DNA from 3 places in the Comamonas sp. E6 genome. Region 2 is predicted to be linked to each of the others. Evidence: predicted binding sites of a transcription regulator. Region 2 holds the regulator's gene; each other region holds the start of a gene.
The links. The regulator FNR, encoded in region 2, switches genes on or off when oxygen is low (the NO sensors DNR and NnrR bind a similar motif). The targets are predictions, from matches to a motif close to TTGATNNNNATCAA.
Positions count from the first base shown of each region.

Region 1 (6,372 bases), on a different contig from region 2:
AGCCAGCTGCTCGCGCACACCGGCGCGCACCTGCATCTCCACGCTGTGGCGCTGGCCGTAGTCAAAGCCCAGCGTCTCCACGCGCTCGAACATGGCCAGGGCCTGGGCCAGGCAGGTGGTCGAGTCCTGGCCGCCCGAGAACAGCACCAGCGCGCCCTTGTGGTGACCGGCCCCGGCCACCTGAGCGGCCGGGCTTGCAGAAGAAGTCGAAGTATTTGCCATAGTGCTGCAATTACATCATCCGCCGCGCCGCCGAGACATGACTGTGGAATCAAAACACACAGACCGTCAGACCCAAGCTTGATAAGCTGCTCGACAAACCACACAGGAGTCCGCCATGAAGCTCTATATCGGCAACAAGAATTACTCGTCCTGGTCCATGCGCCCCTGGGTGCTGATGCGCCAAAGCGGCATCAGCTTCGAAGAGCTCACACTGCGCTTTGACAGCTTTGCGCCCGACTCCAGCTTCAAGCTGCAGGCGCTGGCACTCGCACCAACCGGCAAGGTGCCGCTGCTGGTCGACGAGGGACTGATCATCTGGGACAGCCTGGCCATCTGCGAATACCTGGCCGAGCGTTTTCCCGACAAGCATCTGTGGCCGCAGACCGTAGCCCAGCGCGCCCGCGCGCGCAGCCTGGTGGCGCAGATGCACAGCGGCTTCGGCGCGCTGCGCAGCTTCTGCCCCATGAACATCGAAGCCCAGTTGCAGGAAACCGGAGCCCGGCTCTGGGCCGAGCATGCCGATCTGCGCAGCGATGTCCAGCAACTCGAAGAACTCTGGACCCCGCTGCTGAGCGCAGCCAGCGGCCCCATGCTGTTCGACCAGTTCAGCATTGCCGATGCCTTTTTTGCGCCGGTGTGCATGCGCATCAACAGCTACGGCCTGCCGACCTCGGCCCCTGTGCGCGCCTATGTGCAGCGCGTCACCCAGTTGCCAGCCACCCAGGAATGGATTCAGGCCGCGCTGGCCGAGCAGGACTTTCTGCAGTTTGAAGAGCCCTATCGCCAGCAGCGCTGAGGCCTGGCTCCCGCGATTGCGGTATCTGCAGGCCCGCTCGCAGCCACTACCATTGCAGCATGAGTGAATTCAAGGTTTTCAAGGTAGGCGGTGCGGTGCGCGATGCATTGCTGGGCCTGCCCGTCAACGATACGGACTGGGTGGTGGTTGGCGCCACGCCGGAGCAGATGAGCGCGCGCGGCTTCGTACCCGTGGGGCGCGACTTTCCGGTGTTTCTGCACCCCCGGACCCATGAGGAATATGCGCTGGCACGCACCGAGCGCAAGAACGGCATGGGCTATCGCGGCTTTGTGGTCCACACCGCCGCCGATGTGACGCTGGAAGAAGACCTGGCGCGGCGCGATCTCACCATCAACTCCATCGCTGCTCCCGCAGACTGGACAGGCAACGACAACCTCGAAGACCTGGTGGACCCCTACCACGGCCAGCAGGATCTCAAGGATCGCGTGCTGCGCCATGTGACCGATGCCTTCCGCGAAGACCCGGTACGCATTCTGCGTCTGGCCCGCTTTGCGGCGCGCTTCACCGATTTTTCCGTCGCGCCCGAGACCATGGAACTCATGCGCGAGATGGTGGCGGCCGGAGAGGTCGATGCCCTGGTGCCCGAGCGCGTGTGGCAGGAAATCAGCCGCGGCCTGATGGAGGCCCGGCCCTCGCGCATGTTCGAGATCCTGCGCGAATGCGGAGCGCTGGTCCGGCTGCTGCCCGAACTCGACAAGCTCTGGGGCGTGCCCCAGCGCGCCGAATACCACCCCGAGATCGATTGCGGCGTGCATGCCATGATGGTGCTGGACATGTCGGCCCGCTTGCAGGCACCGCTGTCCGTGCGCTTTGCCTGCCTGTGCCATGACTTCGGCAAAGGCACCACTCCAGCCGATGTGCTGCCCCGCCATATCGGCCATGAGCAGCGCAGCGCCCGCCTGCTGCTGCAGGTCTGCGAGCGCTGGCGCGTGCCCAACGACTGCAAGGAGCTGGCCGAGGTCGTGGCGCGCGAGCATGGCAACATCCACCGCAGCCACGAACTCAATGCCGCCGCCCTGCTGCGCCTGCTCGAGCGCTGCGATGCCATACGCAAGCCCCAGCGCTTCGAGGAAGCCCTGCTGGCCTGCGAATGCGACGCGCGCGGACGTCTGGGCTTTGAAGATGCGGCCTATCCGCAGCGCCAGCGCCTGGGCAATGCCCTGAAAGCGGCGCTTGCCGTGGAAACCGGCCCGGTCGCCCAGACCGCAGCGCAGCGCGGCCTCAAGGGCAAGGCCATCGGCGACGCAGTGAGCAAGGCGCGCGAGCAGGCGATTGCCGCCTATCTGGAAGACGGCGCCTAGCCGTCCGCGCGCCAAGGCCCAGAAGGCAGGGATGGGCGCGGCTTGAGTTAAGTCAAAGAAGCTATGCTGCAGCCATTGCACAGTACGAGACGGCTGCGGCGGTTCGCTCCGCCCGGGCCATGCAGCGGGTCACGAAGCCCGCTGCAACACCCATTCCATACCGGTATGGTTCTTTGACGGGCAAGTGTCCGGCCCACAGGCCACGGCCTTGCCCTCTTGCTTCAAGGAGGTGCTCTGATGTCCTTACCCCAGACCATGAAAGCCGCCGTGGTGCGTTCCTTCGGGAAGCCGCTCACGATCGAAGAAATGCCGGTGCCCCGACCGACAGACGATCAGATCCTGGTCAAGATCGCTGCTTCCGGCGTCTGCCACACCGATCTGCATGCGGCCGAAGGCGACTGGCCTGTCAAGCCTCATCCGCCCTTCATTCCCGGCCACGAGGGCGTGGGCTACGTGGCTGCGGTGGGCAAGAACGTCAAGCATGTCAAGGAAGGCGATCGCGTGGGCGTGCCCTGGCTGCACAGCGCCTGCGGCTTCTGCCGCCACTGCATAGGCGGCTGGGAAACCTTGTGCGAATCTCAGACCAATACCGGCTATTCGGTCAACGGCGGCTTTGCCGATTACGCACTGGCCGACCCCAACTATGTGGGCCACCTGCCATCCAACGTGAGCTTTATCGACGTCGCCCCCGTGCTCTGCGCCGGAGTCACGGTGTACAAGGGCCTGAAAGTCACCGATGCCAAGCCCGGCGACTGGGTGGTGATTTCCGGCATCGGCGGCCTGGGCCATATGGCTGTGCAATATGCCAAGGCCATGGGCTTCAATGTCGCGGCGGTCGACATCGACGACAGCAAGCTCGCGCTGGCACGCCAGCTGGGCGCCACCGTCACCGTCAACGCCATGAACACCGACCCGGCGGCCTATCTGCAAAGAGAGATCGAGGGCGCCCACGGCGTGCTGGTCACGGCCGTGTCGCCCAAGGCTTTCGAGCAGGCTCTGGGCATGGTGCGTCGCGGCGGCACGATTTCGCTCAACGGCCTGCCACCTGGCGATTTTCCGCTGCCGATTTTCTCCATGGTGCTCAAGGGCATCACGGTGCGCGGCTCCATCGTCGGCACGCGCCTGGACCTGCAGGAGTCGCTGGACTTTGCTGCTCAGGGCAAGGTCAAGGCCACCGTATCCACCGACAAGCTGGAAAACATCAACGACATCTTTGCCCGCATGCACGAAGGCAAGATCGAAGGCCGCGTGGTGCTGGACATCGCCGCCTGAGCCAGGCTAACCGGCCCCGAACCGGGGCCGGGTGAGCGGGCCGGCTCGCGCGAAGCCGCCGCTCAGATCACAGAGCGCACCCAGCGCACGATCTCCGAGGCAGGCAGTGCCCCGGAGATGCGTGCCAGTTCCTTGCCTTCCTTGAAGACCACCATGGTCGGAATGCTGCGAATGCCCAGCGGTGCTGCAGCCTGTGGATAAGCCTCGGTATCGAGCTTGACCAGTTGCGCCTGCCCCGCCAGTTGCTGGGCCGCTTGGGCAAAGGCCGGCGCCATCATGCGGCAGGGGCCGCACCAGGGGGCCCAGAAATCCACGACCACGGGCAACTGGCTGCGGCCGGTGTGCCGGGCAAAGCTGTCGTTGTCCAGGGCCACGGGCTCGCCCGTCACCAGCGGCTGGTGGCAGCTGCCGCAGTCAGGCTGATTGCTCAGCTGCTCTTTGGCGATGCGATTGGTGGTGTGGCAGTGAGGGCAGACGTAGTGCAGGGATTCGGACACAGGGGCAACCTTTCTAGGATTTACGCAAAAAAGAATGCGACAACGGCCTGCCTCCTGGGACAGTCGCCTTGCCTGAACCCGCTTTGCGTAAGTCGTACTTTCTTTGGCAATGCCTGACGGTGCTGGTGCCAGCAGGCACTGATCGGGCTCAGGCCCGTATGTGCAGCCAAAGCCTGCAGATTCAAGTCGGCCCGACTCAGAACGTGTTTACGATCTCAGAGCTTCACAAAGCGGGCAATCAGCGCCGCCACCACGCTGAGCAGCACGGTGCTGGCCACCGGCAGGAAGAACTCCTTGCCGAACAGCCGAAAGCGGAAGTCGCCGGGCAGACGCCCCAGCCCTATGCGCTGCAGCCAGCCGTGCAGCCCGTTGACGAGCAACAGGGCCAGAAAAATGACGATCAACCAGCGAATCATGAGACCGCAAGTATAGGGGCGCACTGTCCTGACGGCCTGCGCGCCCATGCTGTCAGGCAGCCATTCCGTTTATGCATGACATGCTTCCCAAAGATTGATTGACCTCAATTCCCCCCTCTGCCCATGATGTCCAAGCCCTGCGCCATGCAGGGCCCGGGCCCATGCGTCTGCCGTCACGGCCCGCCAACAACAAACAACGAGACATACCGTGCCCCAGACCTTTTCACGCAAACAGTTTCTTCTGACCGCAGCGCTGCTGGGCGCCAGCCTGGCCCTGCCAGCGGCTGCCGACAGCTTCCCCAATCGCCCGCTCAAGCTGGTCGTGCCTTTCTCGCCCGGCGGCAATACCGATGTCGTGGCGCGCCTGGTCGGCCAGGGTCTGGCCGAGGCCCTGGGCCAGCCGGTCGTGGTGGAGAACGTCCCCGGAGCCAACGGCGCCATCGGTGCCAGCCGCGTCGCGGCTGCCGCCAATGACGGCTACACGCTGCTGTTCGGCACGGCAGGCACGCAGGCCATCAATCCCAGCCTGTACCGCAATCTCAGCGAGAAAAGCCTGGACGACTTCGAGTACGTAGCTCTGGTGACCTCGATTCCCAACGTGCTGGTGGTCAACGAATCGAAAACACCGGTCAAATCGGTGGCCGAGCTGGTGAGCTACGCGCGCGAGCGCCGCACCGGCATGAGCTATGGCTCGCCGGGCATGGGCTCCACCGTGCATCTGTCGGGTGAGCTGCTCAAGAGCGCCGCCAAACTGGACCTGGTTCACGCGCCTTACAAGGGCAGCGCTCCGGCACTGACCGATCTGATCGGCGGCCAGATCGATTTCATCTTCGAGAACATCACGCCGGCACTGCCCTTCATCCAGGGCGGCAAGCTCAAGGCGCTGGCCGTGACCTCGGCCGAGCGCCTGCCGCAGCTGCCCCAGGTTCCGACCATGAAGGAAAGCGGCTTTCCGTCCTTTGTCACCGCCACCTGGAACGGCGTGCTGGCCCCCAAGGGGACACCACGCGCCGTGGTCCAGCGACTTGAAGCCGCCACGCTCAAGGTGGCCAGCAGCCCCGAGTTCAAGGCCAGGGTCGCGGCCCTGGGCGGCGAACCTCGTCTGCTCGGCTCAAGCGCGTTCCGCGACTTCACGCGCACCGAGTACAAGCACTGGGGCAGCATCATCCAGGCCGCCAAGCTCGAAAAGCAGTGAGCTCGGCGGGCACGCAGACGCTATAGCCGGTGCGTGCGGTCGCCCTGCACAAAGCCCAGCGGCATCCAGGGCTCCACGCCCTTGGACAGGGCAACAACCTTGAACAGCTCGCCCATCTCGTGCTCCATGACCAGCTTGGAGGCCATGGAGCGGGCCTTGATGCCGACCGCATCGAGCTTGGGCGCAAGTCCGCAGTTGATGAGAAAGTGCGCCTGATTGGTATAGCCCAGCACGTCGAAGCCCGCATCCTGGGCCGCCACGGCGGTGCCCGTGAAATTGACGTGGGCCGTGATGTCCTTGAGGCCGACCAGCACCAGAGGGTCGTTGTCCACCTGATGCTGGTAGTGGCAGACCAGGGTCCCCATATGGCGCTGCTCGTGGTAGTACTCGCTCTCGCCAAAGCCGTAATCGATGAAGAAGGCGGCACCGCGAACCAGACGCTCGCCCAGGGTGTGGATAAATGCCTCGCCCTGGCGGTGGATTTCGGTCAGAAAATCATGCGGGCCACCGATATCCACAGGCGGGCGCAGTTCGGTGGGACGGTCTTCCCAGGCAAAAGCCGCCTCATCGCCGCCTGCGCCGAACACCACGCCGCGCTCATGCCATTGGCCTGCGGTGCGCTGCAGCAGCTGCACCGGCATGGCATCCAGCA
Region 1 is NZ_BBXH01000022.1:71,290-77,661, forward strand. Features, by position in the region: gene queC (7-cyano-7-deazaguanine synthase QueC) at 1-222, opposite strand, end outside; gene CSE6_RS19235 (glutathione S-transferase family protein) at 338-1,018, shown strand; gene CSE6_RS19240 (multifunctional CCA addition/repair protein) at 1,078-2,340, shown strand; gene adhP (alcohol dehydrogenase AdhP) at 2,578-3,612, shown strand; gene trxC (thioredoxin TrxC) at 3,675-4,109, opposite strand; gene CSE6_RS19255 (DUF2905 domain-containing protein) at 4,325-4,525, opposite strand; gene CSE6_RS19260 (tripartite tricarboxylate transporter substrate binding protein) at 4,734-5,720, shown strand; gene CSE6_RS19265 (class I SAM-dependent methyltransferase) at 5,741-6,372, opposite strand, start outside.
Region 1: adhP (alcohol dehydrogenase AdhP) is a predicted target of FNR. The motif match lies at 2,383-2,396, and genes of this name have one in related genera.

Region 2 (6,372 bases):
CAGATGGTGCTGTTCGATCTGGGGGCCCGGCGCTTCTATCTGTTCGGACTGGTGCTGTACCCGCAGGACTTCATCTATCTGACGGGGCTGCTGATCATCAGCGCGCTGGGGCTGTTCCTGTTTACCGCCGTGGCCGGGCGCCTGTGGTGTGGCTTCTCCTGTCCGCAGACGGTCTACACCGAGATCTTCATGTGGATCGAAAGCAAGGTCGAAGGCGATCGCAGTGCCCGCATGCGTATCGACAAGAGCGGCTGGACTTTGGAGAAGATCTGGAAAAAGTCGCTCAAGCAGTTTCTCTGGATCGCTCTGTCTCTTTGGACAGGTTTCACCTTTGTCGGCTACTTCGTGCCCATCCGTGAGTTGGGTGTGGAGTTGATGGCCTTCCAGGGCAGCTGGCAGATCTTCTGGGTGGCGTTCTACGGCTTCGCCACCTACGGCAACGCCGGCTATATGCGCGAGCAGGTCTGCAAGTACATGTGTCCCTATGCACGCTTTCAGAGTGCCATGTTCGACAAGGACACCATGATCGTCAGTTATGACGCCGAACGTGGTGAAGCTCGCGGCCCGCGCAAGAAAGACGTTGACTACAAGGCACAGGGCCTGGGGGACTGCATAGATTGCAAGCTTTGCGTTCAGGTCTGCCCCGTGGGTATCGATATCCGCAAAGGACTGCAGTACGAGTGCATTGGCTGCGGTCTGTGCATCGATGCCTGCAACTCCGTGATGGACAAGATGGAGTATCCGCGTGGCCTGATCCGATTGACCACTCAGAATGCCGTAGCCAAGGCCTGGAAGCAGGTGCAGGTGATTCGCCGCATTTTCCGCCCGCGTGTGCTGATCTACTCGGCCGTGCTGGTGGCCCTCAGCGCCGCCATGATCGCCAGTCTGGTGCTGCGCGAGCCGCTCAAGGTCGACGTGATTCGCGACCGTGCTGCGCTTTCGCGCATCGTGGCGGGCGGCAAGCTGGAGAACGTCTACCGTCTGCAGATCATGAACGCCACCGAGTCCGAGCAGCGCTACCGTATCAGCGCCGTGGGCCTGGAGAATCTGGAAGTCGCATCCGAGCAGGAAGTGAGCGTTGGCCCGGCAGAGACACGCGGCATTGCGGTGCGGCTGCAGATTCCGTATGGCTCGGCAACTCCCGGCTCGCACCCCGTACACTTCAATGTGGATGCAGTGACTGCCGGAGCAGGGCGTATTTCCGAGAAGACGGTGTTCCTGGTGCCGCGTTAATGCCAGGTCTTGCCGGTCTTCGTGAGCCATCACGGAGGCCGGATAAGGGCACCGCCAATCGGCAACAATTTATGCCACCCTGCCATGTGTGCTCGGGTGGTCAGAATTTTGGAAAGAGGTTTCATCATGTCGGCAGCACAAGCCAAGGTCTCGCAAACGGCCAAGATCATCCACCCCGAGGACGGCAAGCCCTGGTGGAAGTTTGCCCATGTCTGGCTCATCATCGCCGGCCCGGTGATCGTGGTGATTGCCGGCTTTGTCACCGCATACATCGCACTGAGCAGGCCCGATCCCGTGATTGACCCTGACTACTACCGCCATGGCATGGAAATCAACCAGCGCCTGAGCGAAAGTGAAAAAAGCCTGGCCCCAGCAGTCACCGGCCGCAATCATGCGGCCACGCCAGCCAAGGATCATCCGCTGGATCGCTGAGCGCTCCGGCGCTTGCTCCGCCAAGGTCGCTTTTGCGGCCTTTTTTGTTGCCGATATCAAAATCAGAGCGTGTTGCGCATGCACCGTCTAACGTTAATGTAGAAGTAAATGGTTTTTTGATATTCGGATTGCGCAAGGCGCTACTGAAAAGAGAGTAATTCAGGGTTTCCCGCCACGGTGCATGCCCGCAGTCCTGCATGAACGGTCACCACTGTTGTGCAAAATATGACCAAGCCCACAGCCCAAGGAGAATCAGGATGGATGCTCGACGCTGGATGTGGATTGTCTGGCCGGCCTTTCTGGCGGCGGCAATCATGGAGATGGTGGTTTTCGCCTTTGTGGACCCGCTGGATGTGCACTGGCTGGGCTCCCCCCTGGACTGGTCGCGCCAAGCCATCTATACGGTCGCTTTTTTTGCCTTCTGGGTCGTGACCCTGATCGGAGGTGCGATGACGGTGATGCTGGGTCGCTCCGTCAGCGATCTCAATGGCGGCATCGTTTCCGAGCCTCTGCCCGATTAATTCGCACAGACAAAAAAGCCCGCTGTCCGCGGGCTTTGTCTTGAGAGTGTCTGTCGACTCGGTTCAGTTCTGGCATTGCTGGCTGTTGACGATGCGTTTGAGCGCCTCGGTATCCAGGATGCGCAGGTGGCGCTGCTTGACTTCCACAATACCTTCCTCTGCAAATTTGGAGAAAGTGCGGCTCACGGTCTCGAGCTTGAGGCCCAGGTAACTGCCGATTTCTTCGCGCGTCATGCGCAGCACCAGCTCCGACTTGGAAAAGCCGCGTGCCGACAGGCGCTGGACCAGGTTCAACACAAAGGCCGCCAGGCGCTCTTCGGCACGCATGCTGCCCAGCAGCAGCATCACGCCATGCTCGCGCACGATTTCGCGGCTCATGACCTTGTGCACATGGTTCTGCAGGGCAGTGACCTCGCGCGAGAGCTGCTCCAGTTTGTCAAACGGCATGACGCAGACCTCGGCGTCTTCCAGGGCCACGGCATCACAAGTGTGGTGGTCGTTGACGATGCCGTCCAGACCAATGATTTCGCCAGCCATCTGAAAGCCTGTGACCTGATCACGTCCGTCTTCGGTGGCCACGCTGGTCTTGAAGAAGCCGGTTCGAATGGCATACAGAGAGGTGAACTCTTCGCCATTGCGAAACAGCAGCCCGCCGCGCTTGACCTTGCGGCGCGTGGCCACAATCTCGTCAATGCGCTCCATTTGTTCATCGTCCAGGCCCATGGGCATGCACAGTTCACGCAGATTGCAGTTGGAGCAGGATGCTTTGATGGTCTGAAGATTCATGGGCTTTTTGCAACGGCGCAGACAGACACAGAGTGGAGAGTCGCGCTGGTCATTGACCTCGTGGTTGAAGATGAGATGGATCAAATTGTCGCAGCACTTGCCTTGAGGTCTCTTGATTTTCATCAAGGACAGGGTGATTGCCTTGGGGCACATTGCCTGTATTCGTTCAAAAACATGCGCTTTTGCCTATTTTGGGCATGATTTTCAGGATCTGATTTCCATTGAAATCTGCTCTATACAGAGTGTGGGCGCACCCTAACTCCCAGTTATGACCGCAGTCACGCCTGAGTTGCTGAGCCGCTTTGATATCCCCGGCCCACGCTACACATCGTTCCCAACAGCCGACCGTTTTGTTGAGGCTTTTGGTGCAGACGACTACATACTGGCACTCAAGCAGCGCAAGACGCATTCTGGCTCGCGCGCTTTGCCCCTGTCCGTTTATGTGCATGTGCCGTTCTGTGAGTCGCTTTGCTATTACTGCGCCTGCAACAAGATCGTGACCAAGCATCACGAGAAGGCTGCCGAGTATCTGGACTACCTGAGCCGCGAGCTGGCCATGCATACCGAGCATTGCGGCAAAGGTCAGCTCGTAAGCCAGCTGCATCTGGGCGGAGGCACACCGACCTTCTTCAGCGATGCCGAGTTGCAGCAGCTGATGGTTTTGATGCGTGAACATTTCAAGCTGGATCCCGCGGGCGAGTACTCCATCGAGGTCGATCCGCGCACCGTCAGCAACGAGCGGCTGAGAGCTCTCAGGGACATGGGGTTCAATCGCCTGAGCTTTGGCGTGCAGGACTTTGATCCCGCGGTGCAGAAAGCGGTGCACCGCGAGCAGCCCGCCGAGCAAGTCTTTTCGTTGGTGGCCGAGGCGCGCCGCCTGGGCTTTGTCTCCATCAATGTGGACCTGATCTACGGGCTGCCCAGGCAGACGCCCGAGTCTTTTGCGCGCACGCTGGCACAGGTCAATGAGCTGCGCCCCGATCGCATTGCACTGTATGCCTATGCGCATCTGCCCGAGCGTTTCAAGCCGCAAAGGCGTATCGAATCGGCAGACCTGCCTATGGGACAGGACAAGCTGAACATGCTCTCCGGCGCAATTGATGCATTCATGGATGGCGGCTATGTCTATGTAGGCATGGACCACTTTGCGCTGCCTGACGACTCTCTGGCCATTGCCAAGCGCCAGGGGCGCCTGCATCGCAATTTTCAGGGCTACAGCACCCAGCCTGATTGCGACCTGATTGCACTGGGCGTATCGGCTATCGGTAAGGTGGGTGCGACCTACAGCCAGAACGTCAAGACTCTTGAAGAGTATTACGATGCCGTCGATGGAGGCATGTTGCCCGTGCAGCGCGGACTGGCGCTTTCGCGTGACGATCTGGTGCGCAGAGCCGTCATCATGTCCATCATGTGCCAGGGTTCCGTCCTGTATGAGCCCATGGAGCAGGCCTGGCTTATCAATTTCCGCGAGTACTTCGCTGCGGAGCTGGATGCGCTGGCAGAGATGCAGCGCAACGGCTTGGTCGAGCTGTCCGTCGAGGGCTTCAAGGTCACTGGTCTGGGCTGGTTTTTTGTGCGCGGAGTAGCCATGTTGTTTGACCGATATTTGCAGGCCGACCGGAACCGCGCCCGCTTTTCGCGCATCATCTAGCGCATGTTGTTTTCGCTGGTCTGGACTGCTTTGATCATGGGGCTCGTGGGTGGGCCCCATTGTCTTGTGATGTGCGCTGCCCCCTGCAGTGTGGTCACAGCAGCGAAGCCTGTCGGCGGCGGGCAGCCAGTTGTCGTGCTCGGCCTGCAAAAACGCCAATGGCTGCGTACCAGCCTGTTTCATCTGGGGCGCATCGCTGCCTATGCCCTGCTGGGCGGGATCGCGGCCGTGGCCATGGAAAGTCTGGCCTGGCTGACCAGTCAGACAACGGCATTGCAGAGACTTTGGACGCTGATGCATGTGGCGGTCATGGCCTGGGGGCTGGCCATGGTGGTGCAGGCGAGGCAGCCAGCCTGGCTGGAGCGGGCGGGGCGTTCCGTCTGGGCCAGGGTTCAGCCCTGGGTCACCGCGCCGGGCGGCAGTCTGGCAGCGGGCTTTGCCTGGGCACTGATGCCTTGTGGTTTGCTGTATTCGGCGGTGTTGGTGGCGGCCTTGAGTGGCGGCGCCTGGCAAGGTGCTTTGTCCATGGCAGCCTTTGCCGTTGGTGGTGCACTGTGGTTGCTGGCGGGGCCCTGGCTGTGGCAACTGGGGCAGTCGCATGTCAATGCATTGCGGGCCAGGTGGGGCACCAGAGTTGCAGGTCTGATGCTGATTGGCGTTGCGAGTTGGGCTTTGTGGATGGACCTGGTCTACAAACCCAGTCTTTGGTGCCGATAAGTCACACAAGAGGGGGTTGTTGACGCTGTTTGCATCCCAACAGACCCTAGTCATGCTTGAGCAGTCATGGAACTGCGGAATAATGTCTCATCTTGTGTGTAGCGCCCAAAGTGAATCGTTTCGTTGCTATTGATATCGGACAACTGCGTATCGGCATGTATGTCCATCTGGAGACTGGCTGGTTGCGCCATCCGTTTCCCGTCAGCAGCTTCAAGATTGTCAATGACGAGCAGTTGCAGACACTCAGGACCCTGAAGCTCAAGGCAGTTCAGGTCGATCTATCGAGAAGCGATCTGGAAGCTGCGGCAGCGCCTCCGGCCGAAGACCCTCAACCCGCTCCTGCCCCCCCCGAGAACGATGCGCATGCCTGGCGCAACAGTATTTTGGGCGTGCAGTCCAGGTTTCTGGGCGCGGTTTCCGTATTTGATGACGTGCAGGCCTTGTTGCCTGTCAACCCCGAGAAGGCGCGGACAACGACGGATATGCTGGTTGCACAGCAAGTCGTCAAACTGGCGCAGGCTCGTGATCTGAGTTTGCATCTGCTCGCGGATACGGGGGGCGCCACCTTTGGCGTACATGGTGTCAATGTCTCCGTGCTGAGCCTGTTGCTGGGTAAGACGCTGGGCCTGTGCGATGACGTATTGAAGGATCTGGGCACGGCGGCCCTGTTGCATGACATCGGCAAGCCGGGGCTTGAGATTTCTGCATCGGCCAATGCACTGAATCAGGGCACGGGCCGCACGCCTCTGCGAGAGACCGTGTATGCGCGTCATGTCGGAGAGTCGGTGGCATTGGCTCTATCCATGGGCTATCCTCCTTCCGTCACGACGGCCATCGCCCAGCATCATGAATGGGCCGATGGTTCAGGCTTTCCACTTGGCTTGCTGGCCGAAGATATGGACATTGCCGGACAGATCCTGGCACTGGTCAATAATTTTGAGCGCTTGTGCAATCTGCCACTGCAAGGCAACGAAATGACGCCTCATGAAGCCATGGCTGCACTGTACGGACAGTATCGCCAGCGATATGCGC
Region 2 is NZ_BBXH01000015.1:132,288-138,659, reverse strand. Features, by position in the region: gene ccoG (cytochrome c oxidase accessory protein CcoG) at 1-1,233, shown strand, start outside; gene CSE6_RS14475 (FixH family protein) at 1,360-1,665, shown strand; gene CSE6_RS14470 (hypothetical protein) at 1,923-2,186, shown strand; gene fnr (fumarate/nitrate reduction transcriptional regulator Fnr) at 2,250-2,972, opposite strand; gene hemN (oxygen-independent coproporphyrinogen III oxidase) at 3,241-4,623, shown strand; gene CSE6_RS14455 (sulfite exporter TauE/SafE family protein) at 4,627-5,340, shown strand; gene CSE6_RS14450 (HD-GYP domain-containing protein) at 5,451-6,372, shown strand, end outside.

Region 3 (6,372 bases), 120 kb from region 2:
TTCGGCCGCATCGATGCGCTGATCAACTCGGCCTATGCCCACGGGACCTGGGGCTCTTCGAGCAACTCCTCCATGGATGACTGGCGCAAGGTCATGGAAGTCAATCTCTACGGCTCCATGAACATGACCCAGGCCGTGGTGCCGCAGATGAAAAAGCAAAAAGACGGCAGCATTGTGATGATCAACACCATGGCAACGCGCCGCCCCAATCAGCTCGAAGCCGGTTACGCAGTATCCAAAGGCGCGCTCAAGACCGCTGTGCAATATCTGGCAGAAGACCTGGGGCCCTACGGCATCCGCGTCAACAGCACCTACAACGGCTGGATGTGGGGCGCACCGGTCAAAGGCTATTTCCAGGCGGAAGCCAAGCGCCAGGGCGTACCCATGGAATCTCTGGTCGATGTGATTGCCCAGCAGATTCCCTTGCGCAACGAGATTCCCGACGATGCCGATTGCGCCTCCGCCGCGCTGTATCTGGCCAGCGACTATGCGCGCGTGGTGACCGGCGCCCAACTGGACGTCAGTGGCGGCCATTACCTGCCTCACTAAATTCCAGCGGAGAACAGCATGCAAACTCTTCTGGATATTGAAGAAATCAAACAGCTCAAGGCACGCTACTTTCGCGGCATCGACACCTGCAATCTGGAGCTTCTGAAAACCGTTCTGGCCGATGATGTCCATATTCGCTTCGACAGCCCGACTTACCAGTATGAGATCAATGGCATCGATGAAGCCATGAGCTTCTACCGCAATGCCTTCACCCATCGGCGCTTTGGTATGCACAACGGGCATACACCGGAAATCAAGGTCGACGGTGACACGGCCACCGGCATCTGGTACCTCAATGATCTGTTCATCAATCTGGATGAGCAGACCATACTCACCGGCAGTGCGCTATATGAGGACCTCTATACCAGGGTCGCCGGTCAGTGGCGGGTGCAGCGCACGGGCTACAAGCGGCTGCTGGAGATGATTGAGCCTCTGAGCAGCGGTTGTCGCATCACATCCCGACCTATTACGAGCAACTTATAAGCGACATTAAGACTGCAATTGGATTTTCCCTTAGAAGGTAGACATGCCTAGGGGCAGTCCAATGCAGGCTGACGGACGAGCAGGAGCAAAGCTCTGCTCCTAGATCCTTTTGCTCCTATAAAGCGCTTTGTGGAGCGCTTTTTTTGGTTCGACGCACATCGTGCTCGGCACGGTGATGCCTTGAGCTTGCACAAATCCAGGTTGAGTTCGCATGAGCCTCGTTATCGCTTCCTGTCTGGCCGAGAGGAGCGCGTCTTGAATGCCGCGAGGTCCTGCGCTGTATTGAGCCACTAAATCCACGATCTGCAGCAATCTCTTGTACAGGCCTGGCTTTCTCCCGCTGATTGCCATCATTGATTACGGCCGCACGATACCCCGATTACCTCTCTATGGCGGTCAGGTGATCCAGTAACGGTTTCAAGGTTTTCAAGCAAGCAGCAGGCGGTGGCTATCGGTTTCAGGCCAGATTTCACGTCCCAACTTCAACGGATCAGTGCGAGATTAAGGTGCGAATTCAGTTTGCAGATGCCTGATCCAAGCCGCGCTTGATTCCGCCGGCTATTTAGTCAAATCCCTAGACATTTACTTGAATGTCAATTGATTCAATGAAATCTTTATGAAGGAATTGATGCAAAGCAACGAATCGAGAAGAACCTTGTTGCAAGTCAATTTTGTAGGTAATCTCGTGGCAAAGTTCGTTATCGGATCTCTATCGCCAAATCATGGATGCTCAGGCATCCAAGCCAAGGGGGATTGCTAATGACAGAACCTCAGCCTGAATCGACTCGTACCGAGGAATTGCGCAGCTTCGCATTTCTCGCAGTTGTTATGGCACCTATATTGGCCGTTGTACTGATTGCGTCTTACGGCTTTGCGATCTGGTTTTATCAGATGATCATCGGTGGTCCCCCACATGCATGAAGAATCTGAGCCCATTGAAACTCATACCGACTTGCATATCACCAGTCTGGTTGTGCATGTGCTTCCCCAGGCATTGGCACAAGTAGCTGCTGGCATCGTCACGATCAAAGGCGCTCAAATACATGGAAGTCATCCGGCCGGCAAGTTGGTCGTGACCTTGGAAGCGCCCCATGCAAGAGAAATACTTGATTGCGTGTCTCAGATTGAGCTGCTTGATGGCGTAATCAACGCGTCCCTGGTTTATCAACATGTTGAGAACTGGCAGTCGCTAAACCAAGAGGTAACACATGACTAGCACTAGGCGTGATTTTGTCCGTCAATCTGCGGCCGCAGCCGCAGGGGCCGTTGCAGGCATCCCCATAGAAGCTCTGTCCCAGGATGCAGGAGCAATGGCTGCCGACCTGAAGTGGTCCAAGGCGCCATGCCGCTTTTGCGGTACAGGTTGCGGCGTCATGGTGGCCGTCAAGGACAACCGCGTAGTGGCCACTCAGGGTGACCCTGAGGCCGAGGTCAACCGGGGACTGAACTGCGTCAAAGGTTACTTCCTGTCCAAGATCATGTATGGCGGTGATCGTCTGACAAAGCCGTTGCTGCGCATGAAGAATGGTCGCTATGCCAAGGATGGCGAGTTCCAGCAGGTTTCCTGGGATACGGCCTTCGACGTCATGGCAGAGCAGTTCAAAAAGACGCTCAAGGCCAAGGGCGCCGACGCGGTGGGCATGTTCGGCTCCGGCCAGTGGACGGTATGGGAGGGCTATGCCGCCTCCAAGCTGTTCAAGGCAGGCTTTCGCACCAACAACATTGATCCCAATGCAAGGCACTGCATGGCCTCGGCAGTTGCCGGCTTCATGCGCACCTTTGGCATGGACGAGCCCATGGGTTGCTATGACGACATCGAAGCCGCGACTGCCTTTGTGCTATGGGGCTCGAACATGGCTGAAATGCATCCGGTGCTGTGGACGCGCGTGACCGACAGGCGCCTGTCCACACCGGGCGTGAAGGTGGCCGTGCTGTCCACCTTCGAGCACCGCTCGTATGAGCTGGCGGACATGTCTCTGACCTTCAAGCCTCAGACCGACCTGGCCATACTCAACTACATCGCCAACCACATCATCACCACAGGCAGGGTCAACAAGGACTTTGTCTCCAAGCACTGCAATTTCAAGCTCGGCAACACCGATATCGGCTACGGGCTGCGTCCCGAGCATCCCCTGCAGAAGGCTGCCAAGAACGCCAAGGACCCCAACGGCGCCAAGTCCATAAACTACGAGGAATACGCCAAGTTCGTATCCACCTATACGCTCGAGTACACAACCAAGCTCACGGGTGTACCGGCCAACCGTCTCAAGGCTCTTGCCGAGCTCTATGCAGACCCCAACAGCAAGGTGGTGTCGTTCTGGACCATGGGTTTCAACCAGCACACACGCGGTGTATGGGCCAACAACATGGTCTACAACATCCACCTGCTGCTGGGCAAGATCGCCACACCCGGCAACAGCCCGTTCTCACTGACGGGTCAGCCTTCTGCCTGCGGAACGGCTCGTGAGGTGGGCACTTTCTCGCACCGCCTGCCTGCGGACATGGTGGTGACGAACCCAGAGCATCGCAAGACTGCTGAAACCATCTGGAAGCTGCCCGAAGGCACGATTCCACCCAAGCCCGGCTACCATGCCGTGGAACAAAACCGTGCGCTCAAGGACGGCAGGCTCAATGCCTACTGGGTGATGGTCAACAACAACATACAGGCCGGCGCCAACCTGGCGCAGGAAGGCTACCCGGGCTACCGCAATCCTGACAATTTCGTGGTGGTCTCCGATGTCTACCCCACAGTCACAGCCGTAGCCGCCGATCTGATCTTGCCGTCGGCCATGTGGGTTGAAAAGGAAGGCGCCTACGGCAATGCAGAGCGCCGCACCCACTTTTGGCACCAGTTGGTCAAGGCTCCTGGTGAGGCGCGCTCCGACCTGTGGCAATTGATGGAGTTTTCCAAGCGTTTCAAGGTCGAGGAAGTCTGGCCCGAGGAACTGCTGGCCAAGAAGCCCCAGCTGCGCGGCAAGACCCTGTTCGAGGTGCTGTACCGCAACGGCAACGTGGACAAGTTCCCCTTGGCCGACATGGACCCCGCCTATGAAAACGAGGAAGCCAAGGCCTTTGGCTTCTATCCGCAAAAAGGTCTGTTCGAGGAGTACGCCTCGTTCGGCCGTGGCCATGGCCACGATCTGGCACCGTTCGACCAGTACCACAAGGTGCGCGGCATGCGCTGGCCCGTGGTCAACGGCAAGGAAACGCTCTGGCGTTACCGCGAAGGCTCGGACCCCTATGTGAAAGCCGGTACGGGCTACCAGTTCTACGGAAATATCGACGGCAAGGCCAACATCTTTGCCTTGCCGTACGAACCACCGGCGGAGGCTCCGGACAAGGATTACCCGTTCTGGCTTTCCACGGGCCGAGTGCTTGAACACTGGCACTCAGGATCCATGACCCGGCGCGTACCCGAGCTGCATCGTGCCGTGCCTAACGCACTGTGCTACATGCACCCTGACGATGCCAAGGCACTGGGCGTGCGCCGCGGCAGCGAAGTTGAGCTGTCCTCGCGGCGCGGCTCCATGCGCACGCGCGTCGAGACGCGCGGCCGCAACAAGCCTCCGCGCGGATTGGTCTATGTCCCCTGGTTCGACGCCAGCCAGCTGATCAACAAGGTGACGCTGGATGCTACCGACCCGATTTCGTTGCAGACGGACTTCAAGAAGTGCGCTGTGAAGATCACCAAGGTTTGACGAAAGAGAGGTTGACCATGAACTTCTTCCGCAAACTCGTCCGGCTTGTGGGCATGCTGCTCATGCTCAATATAGGTATGGCCTGGACGCCAGCCGCCATCGCGGAGACCTTCTATGACTCGGCGCGTGGCCCCACGCCCATCATGCAGGCAACCAAGCCGCCAGTGCTTGGCAATGCCGTCAATGATGACGTGCGCCGCACGCGCAACTACACCTGGCAACCGCCCACGATCCCTCATCGCGTGGACGGCTACCAGGTGGACAAGAACTTCAACAAATGCATGGACTGCCATTCGCGAACCAAGGCCGAGATCTCGCAGGCAGTGCCGGTATCGGTCACACACTATATGGACCGCGACGGGCGCATGTTGGGGCAGGTGTCCACGCGACGCTACTTCTGCCAGCAATGCCATGTGGCTCAGGATGCCGTCCGCCCTCTGGTCAGCAACACCTTCGAAGATGTGGATACCGTGATCCTGAAGGCCCTGCAGTCCCAGTCGGGCAAGACATCCAAGAAAAACTGACGCTGCGGCGCACGAGGCTCATCTATGTTGACACTTCTCAAGCGCTACTGGGCGGTGATCCGCCGCCCCAGCGTACATTTCAGCCTGGGCTTTCTGACCATCGGCGGTTTCATCGGCGGCATCCTCTTCTGGGGCGCGTTCAATACCGCCATGGAGCTGACCAATACGGAGAAATTCTGCACGGGTTGTCACGAGATGCGGGACAACGTGTTTGCAGAACTCAAGAGCACGATCCACTACACCAACCGCTCGGGCGTACGTGCCGTGTGCTCCAACTGTCATGTGCCGCACGACTGGACTGACAAGATCGCTCGCAAGATGCAGGCCTCCAAGGAAGTGTGGGGCAAGATCTTCGGAACAATCGACACGCCTGAAAAATTCGAAGCCAAGCGGCTGGAGTTGGCGCAGCACGAGTGGGCTCGCTTCAAGGCCAATGATTCTCTGGAGTGCCGCAACTGCCATAACTACGACTCCATGGATATGACGCGGCAGAGTTTGCGTGCACAGAACATGCACAGCACCTATTTGGCCAGCAAGGAAAAAACCTGTATCGACTGTCACAAGGGCATTGCCCACAAACTGCCTCACATTCCTCCCGGACAGGGCCCCAGCGACACGCCAGGTCAGAAAGTACCTGGGCCAGCTGAGGCTTCGGTTGCGTCGGTGCAGTAGCGGGATGAATGGCTTGGGCACGGCTGCTTCCAGATTTCTTTGTATATCCGGCCTGGGTTGTGTACGCGGCGGCCGAGTGGTGCTGCGCGATCTGGGCTTGGAACTCGGTGACGGTCAACTCCTGATGCTCAGAGGTCATAACGGCGCGGGCAAGAGCAGCCTGCTGCGTTGTCTGGCCGGCCTTCTGCCATGGCGTACTGGAAGCCTCCAGTGGTGCGGCGGTACGCTGTCCCCTCAGGATCCAGCCTACCAGCGGCAACTGGCCTATATGGGACATCAGGCAGGAATGAGCGACACCTTGACAGGGATGGAGAATCTGCGCTTTGCGCTGGATCTGATGGCTGTGAGCTGGAATGAAGCACGCGTGCAAGCCGTTTTGCAGGCCTTGTCGTTGACGGGAGTCGTCGCACGGCCTTTTGGCCGACTGTCCCAGGGTCAGCGTCGGC
Region 3 is NZ_BBXH01000015.1:14,770-21,141, forward strand. Features, by position in the region: gene CSE6_RS13895 (SDR family oxidoreductase) at 1-549, shown strand, start outside; gene CSE6_RS13900 (nuclear transport factor 2 family protein) at 568-1,032, shown strand; gene napE (periplasmic nitrate reductase, NapE protein) at 1,792-1,953, shown strand; gene CSE6_RS13910 (chaperone NapD) at 1,946-2,248, shown strand; gene napA (periplasmic nitrate reductase subunit alpha) at 2,241-4,730, shown strand; gene CSE6_RS13920 (nitrate reductase cytochrome c-type subunit) at 4,748-5,254, shown strand; gene CSE6_RS13925 (cytochrome c3 family protein) at 5,279-5,926, shown strand; gene ccmA (heme ABC exporter ATP-binding protein CcmA) at 5,931-6,372, shown strand, end outside.
Region 3: napE (periplasmic nitrate reductase, NapE protein) is a predicted target of FNR. The motif match lies at 1,658-1,671, and genes of this name have one in related genera.